DNA from 2 places in the Ruminococcus sp. Marseille-P328 genome. Region 2 is predicted to be linked to the other one. Evidence: predicted binding sites of a transcription regulator. Region 2 holds the regulator's gene; the other holds the start of a gene.
What was found. The regulator HrcA, encoded in region 2, represses chaperone genes, less so after heat shock. The targets are predictions, from matches to a motif close to TGTTAGCACTCNNNNNNNNNGAGTGCTAACA.
Positions count from the first base shown of each region.

Region 1: a site for HrcA is predicted at 1,829-1,859, ahead of groES (co-chaperone GroES). Genes of this name have one in related genera too.

Region 1 covers NZ_CAXUBQ010000016.1:49,974-53,402, forward strand. The annotation lists gene groL (chaperonin GroEL) at 1-1,462, opposite strand, end outside; gene groES (co-chaperone GroES) at 1,507-1,791, opposite strand; gene codY (GTP-sensing pleiotropic transcriptional regulator CodY) at 2,219-3,004, opposite strand; gene topA (type I DNA topoisomerase) at 3,359-3,429, opposite strand, start outside.
Region 2 covers NZ_CAXUBQ010000009.1:58,009-61,437, reverse strand. The annotation lists gene ACESTK_RS08230 (TIGR00730 family Rossman fold protein) at 26-568, shown strand; gene hrcA (heat-inducible transcriptional repressor HrcA) at 1,013-2,053, shown strand; gene grpE (nucleotide exchange factor GrpE) at 2,070-2,732, shown strand; gene dnaK (molecular chaperone DnaK) at 2,848-3,429, shown strand, end outside.

The DNA.
Region 1 (3,429 bases), on a different contig from region 2:
CCATGTTTACATATTTCTCGTTCAGAGCATCAAAACCAACACCTGGCTCAGACTCTCTTACTTTGTTGATGATAACTGCACCTTCAAGGCCTGCATTAGCTGCAATACGGAACAGCGGAGCTTCCAGTGCTTTCAGGATGATGTTTGCACCAGTCTTCTCATCTCCCTCAAGATCTGCTGCAAGTTTTGCGACCTCTTTGGAAGCGTGGATATATGCAGAACCACCTCCTGCAATGATTCCTTCTTCAACAGCTGCTCTGGTAGCTGCAAGAGCATCTTCCATACGAAGTTTTGCTTCTTTCATCTCAGTCTCAGTAGCTGCACCAACACGAACCACTGCTACGCCGCCAGCAAGCTTTGCAAGTCTTTCCTGAAGCTTCTCTCTGTCGAAATCAGATTTTGTCTCCTCAATCTGAGCACGGATCTGGGCAACACGATTGGCAATTGCTTCTTTATCTCCCATACCATCAACAATAACAGTATTCTCTTTTGCAACTTTAACAGATTTTGCACGTCCTAACTGAGCCATTGTAGCATCTTTCAGTTCAAGACCTACCTCGTCAGAAATTACAGTACCACCTGTCAGGATTGCGATATCCTGAAGCATTTCTTTTCTTCTGTCACCATAGCCAGGAGCTTTTACAGCTACTACCTGGAAGGTTCCTCTTAATTTGTTTACGATCAGAGTGGTAAGAGCCTCACCCTCAACATCCTCAGCGATGATAAGAAGTTTTGCTCCAGCCTGTACGATCTGCTCCAGCAGCGGAAGAACTTCCTGAATGTTGGAGATTTTCTTGTCTGTGATCAGAATATATGGATCCTCAAGGTTTGCTTCCATCTTCTCCATATCAGTGGACATGTATGCGGAAATATATCCACGGTCAAACTGCATACCTTCTACAAGGTCAAGCTCTGTGTGCATGGTCTTGGACTCTTCTACAGTAATAACACCGTCGTTGGAAACTTTCTCCATTGCATTTGCAACAAGCTCTCCGACTTCTTTATCTCCGGCGGAAATAGATGCAACGTTTGCGATCTGTTTCTTTCCGCTTACTTTCTGGCTCATGTTCTTGATTGCTTCTACAGCAGTATCTGTAGCTTTCTTCATACCGCGTCTCATAACGATCGGGTTAGCACCTGCTGCCAGGTTCTTCATTCCTTCGTGAACCATTGCCTGAGCAAGTACAGTAGCAGTTGTAGTACCGTCACCAGCTACATCGTTTGTTTTGGATGCAACTTCCTTGATCAGCTGAGCGCCCATGTTCTCGAAAGCATCCTCAAGCTCAATCTCTTTTGCGATTGTAACACCATCGTTTGTGATAAGCGGAGCACCGAACTGTTTATCAAGTACTACGTTTCTTCCTTTCGGTCCAAGTGTTACTCTTACGGTATCAGCAAGTTTATTTACACCAGCCTCTAATGCTGTTCTGGCTTCTGCGCCATATTTAATCTCTTTTGCCATAATGAATCATCCTCCTGATTTCAAGTTATTTATAAGGTTATGTCTTATTTCACAATTGCAAGAATATCGCTCTGTTTTACAATGATATACTCTTCACCGTCAAGCTTAACCTCTGTTCCTGAATATTTGGAATAGATAACCTTGTCGCCTACAGTAACTTCCATTTTCACTTCTTTGCCGTCAACAACTCCGCCAGGTCCTACTGCGATTACTTCTGCCTGCTGTGGTTTCTCCTGTGCCTGTCCTGGAAGAACGATACCGGATTTTGTTGTCTCTTCTGCTTCTAACTGTTTTAATACAACTCTGTCGCCTAATGGAACTAATTTCATGATCTATGTCCTCCTTTAGAATTGCTTTTCTTTTCCTTGCTAGCACTCATTATTGCCGAGTGCTAATCACTGTCCATTATATTATTGAATTATCGTTATTTGTGCAACTCTTTTCATAGTTGCATTTTTAAGTATATTCTTTTTTATTCTCTTTTATGCTCTTTTTTTCTCTTGTTTTCTCACTTTAAAAATTTTCTGAATTTTTTTCTATTTCGAAGCTTCTGAAGACTGCCTGGTAAAGTTTTTTTGTGAAATCATGAATTCCAACGAAGTTTCCTGTTATACACAAAAAAGAACTGCCCTCCAGAGCGTGTTTGAAAAAGCGTTCCTGCAATCTGCAACTTCACAATTTGCAGAAAGCCTTTTTCAAACACGTTCAAAGGAAAACAGTTCTTCTGTACACTTGTTTGTTATTTATTGAATTCACTCAGGCCTTTTTATTTCTCTGGGCCTTAATCTCTTCTAATTCATCAAAGATCACTTCATTGAGAACCTTGATATAGGTTCCCTTCATACCGGATGACCGGGACTCAATAACGCCTGCGCTCTCGAACTTGCGGAGTGCATTTACGATTACTGATCTGGTAATACCTACTCTGTCTGCAATCTTGCTGGCAACAAGAATTCCCTCATCTCCGTCAAGCTCATCAAAAATATGGATGATAGCTTCCAGTTCAGAGAAAGAAAGTGTGTTAAAAGCAGATTTCACAACCTGTTTCTTTCGGTCTTCCTCAGCATTCTCTTCATGTACAGCTCGCATCATCTCAAGACCTACAACTGTGGTGCCGTATTCACTGACAATAATATCCTCAATATCATATGGACGATCCTTGCGGTACATAAACACCGTTCCAAGACGTTCTCCTGCAATATCAATAGGATTGATGATTCCCTGATAGCTGCTGGAAACATGCTCAAATCCAAGTGTCTGAAGATTCACGTTCTCTTTGGTAGATAATACCCCTAAAAAACGCTCATTCAGCAGAGGGTCAACATGACCGCCCACCTCATCAGCTATCAGCTCCTGGATTTCCTCAACTCCCGGGCAAAAGCTTACACCAAGCACCTTGCCTTTCTTGCTGAGAACCAGGATATTAGAACTTAAAGTATCCATCAGAACCTGGCAGATATCATTAAAAACCACCTTACTGGAACTGCTGTTATGGAGAAGTTTATTGATTTTTCTTGTTTTATCAAGTAACTGAACGCTCATTTTGTCCTCCCTTCGCTTTTGTTACATGAGAGCCTGTTTGAAAACCCACTCCCGCAATCTATACGCTCCACTTTGCAGGAGATTTTGCAGAAAGCATTTTTCAGGCATGCTCTGACTTTACCTGTTATTCTAATACTACACGTTTTTCAAACTATTTACAAGCTATTTTTTACTATTTTTCAATTTTGTTTAGCTTTTCTGAAAATATCACGTTTTTGAAACTATTCATCAAACAATGGAAGTAATAGAGCTTTTATTTAAAAAATCCCCTGCAAAACATAATACATCTGCCTTGCAGGGGATCTTTCCCGAAAACTTCTTAATTTGTTACTGTTCGCGAGCTTCACAGCAACCTTAATTTTCTTTTTCATCCTTCGGCCTGGTTTCTACATAGCCGCAGGTTTCCTGGCTGCACACCAGTTTAT
Region 2 (3,429 bases):
AAGAAAAAATAAGGGGGATAACAGATTGAACATATGTGTATATGGCGCTTCAAGTGCACTGCTTAAAAACATTTATTATGAAAAAACAGAAGAGCTTGGAAGAGCAATGGGAAAAAGAGGTCACGGTCTGGTGTTTGGCGGCGGGGCTACCGGAATGATGGGAGCAGCAGCCAGAGGCGTGGCAGCAGAAAATGGTTACATACTTGGAATTGCTCCCCGATTTTTTGACCAGCCTGGAGTTCTGTATGAGAAATGCACGGAATTTATTTTCACAGAGAATATGAGAGAGCGCAAAAAACTTCTGGAAGAAAAATCAGATGCTACGATCGTAGCACCTGGCGGAATTGGTACCTACGAGGAATTTTTTGAGATTTTTACCTTGAAAAGCCTGAAACGTATTGACCGCCCAATTGTGCTGTATAACATTGACGGATATTATGACAAGATGAAAGCATTGCTGGAGTACACAGCAGAAGAGAAATTCATGGATTTTTCCGTGCTGGATCTGGTAGTCTTTCTGGATGAGCCGACAGCAGTTCTTGACTATCTGGAAAATTATAAAAAATAGAGGCTGCTATTCAGCAGGGGCTGTTTTGCGAAACATATAACTGTGAAGGTGCTGAACAGTTACAAAACGGACATGTCGCCTATGGGCGGTATTCCTATATAGGAAAGAAGATGCCAGGGAAAATTTTCTCAAGGCATCTTTTTCATTTATGCGGCAGCAAACATAAGACTGCGTTGGCAGATACCTGATAGTATCCTTGCTGTCCAAAAAAAGTATTGCAGTAAGGAGAATTTAGCCAGAATGGTAAAGTATAGGGTAAAAACTATCAAAAAAGATGAAAAAAATTTGTAAAAAATATTGACAAAAGGAATACTGAGGTGTATCTTAAGAACATAGATGTTAGCACTCCTAAATAATGAGTGCTAACAAAAGGAATTCGAAGAAGCCAGACGGAAATCAGAATCAGGTTTGACCGTCTGCTTTTCAGGAAGGAGCAGATATTTCATGGATGAAGTATTAGATGAGCGCAAACGGAAAATACTGAAAGCAATCATCAAAACTTATATGGAAACAGGCGAGCCTGTAGGCTCCAGAACTATTTCCAAGTATCCGGATCTGAATGTCAGCTCTGCTACTATCCGAAATGAGATGTCCGACCTGACGGATATGGGCTACATCGTACAGCCCCACACCTCAGCCGGAAGAATTCCATCAGATAAAGGCTATCGCCTTTATGTAGATGAGCTTACCAGGGAGAAGGAAGCCGAGATCGCAGAAATCCGTGATCTGATGATTGAGAAATCAGATAAGATGGATAAGGTGCTCAGGCAGGTGGCGAAGGTTCTTGCCACGGATACCAATTATGCGGCTATGGTTGCGGTTCCCCAGTATAAGGGAAGCACCCTGAAGTTCATTCAGCTTTCACGAGTCAATGAGCGGCAGCTGATTGCCGTAGTTGTATGTGAGGGTAATGTCATTCGGAACCAGATCATTAATATTGATGAGGAGATGGATGATCAGACGATCCTGAAGTTGAATCTTCTTCTTAACACGAACCTGAACGGCGTACCCATCCAGGATATTAATCTGGGCATGATTGCCAGATTAAAAGAACAGGCGGGTAGCCACAGTGGTGTGGTTGCAGATGTGCTGGACGCAGTTGCAGCTACAATTCACGTGGACGAAGAAGATATGAAAGTATATACGTCGGGAGCGACCAACATATTTAAGTATCCAGAGCTTGCAGATACATCCAGAGCCAGTGAGCTGATTTCTACTTTCGAGGATAAGCAGGAACTTGCGGATATGGTCCGTGAGGAAATGGGAGACTCGGAGAACACAGGAGTTCAGATATACATCGGGGATGAAGTTCCGGTACGTACCATGAAAGACTGCAGTGTGGTCACAGCTACTTATGAGCTGGGAGATGGAATGCGTGGAACTATTGGAATCATCGGTCCCAAGCGAATGGATTACGAGAATGTAGTGGACAGCTTAAAGAAATTAAAAGTCCAGCTTGACGAAATGGTAAATAAGAAAACCTAGAAAGGCGGTTGAAAGCGTGTCAGAAGAAATGAATAAAGAAGCCGAAGTACAGGAAGAAGCAGTTGACATTCCGGTAACAGACGGAAGCGAAGAAGAGGCAGCAGATACAGCCCAGACAGCAGAAGAGGAGACTTCCGAGGAACCTGCACAGACAGAAGAAACTGAGCAGTCAGATCAGGGAACCGAATCTCAGAAGGAACCGGAAACCAAGACAAAAACTTCTTTCTTCGGTAAGAAGAAAAAAGAGAAAGATAAATTTGAACAGCAGGTCGAGGAGCTTACAGACAGACTGAAGCGCAGCATGGCTGAATTCGATAACTACCGTAAAAGAACGGAGAAGGAGAAATCCAGCATGTACATCATCGGCGCCAGGGACATCGTTGAAAAAATGCTTCCGATCGTGGATAACTTCGAAAGAGGTCTTGCACAGGCACCGGAGGATGATTCATTTGCAGAAGGCATGAAGATGATCTACAGGCAGATGATGACAGCTTTTGATGAGATGGGTGTGAAGCCAATCGAGGCTGTAGGTAAGGAATTTGATCCGAATCTGCATAATGCAGTGATGCATGTGGAGGACGAATCCGTTGGCGAGAACATCGTCGTAGAGGAATTCCAGAAGGGATATACTTACAAGGATTTCGTTGTAAGACACAGTATGGTAAAAGTTGCTAATTAACAGAAAGCAGCTTGGAGAATTAAACTTCATCGACATTTTCTAAAAACAAAGTATAAATGTTACTGTTCGTGTAATGGACAGCAACCATGAATTTTTAAACAGGAGGAAAATTATCATGGGAAAAATCATTGGTATTGATTTAGGTACAACAAACAGCTGTGTAGCTGTTATGGAAGGTGGACAGCCAACCGTTATCGCAAATACAGAAGGATCCAGAACAACACCATCTGTTGTAGCATTCACAAAGACAGGTGAGCGTCTGGTAGGTGAGCCTGCAAAACGCCAGGCAGTAACAAACGCAGAGAAAACAATCTCTTCCATCAAGAGAGAGATGGGTACAGATTACCGTGTAACAATTGATGATAAGAAATATTCCCCACAGGAAATTTCCGCTATGATTCTTCAGAAACTGAAAAAAGACGCTGAAGGATACCTTGGAGAGTCTGTTACAGAAGCAGTTATCACTGTTCCGGCATATTTCAATGATGCTCAGCGTCAGGCAACCAAGGATGCTGGTAAGATTGCAGGCCTTGATGTAAAACGTATTATCAACGAGCCTACAGCAGCAGCTCTTGCATATGGTCTTGACAATGAGAAAGAGCAGAAGATCATGGTTTATGATCTTGGTGGTGGTACATTCGATGTTTCCATTATTGAGATTGGTGATGGAGTTATCGAAGTTCTGGCAACAGCTGGT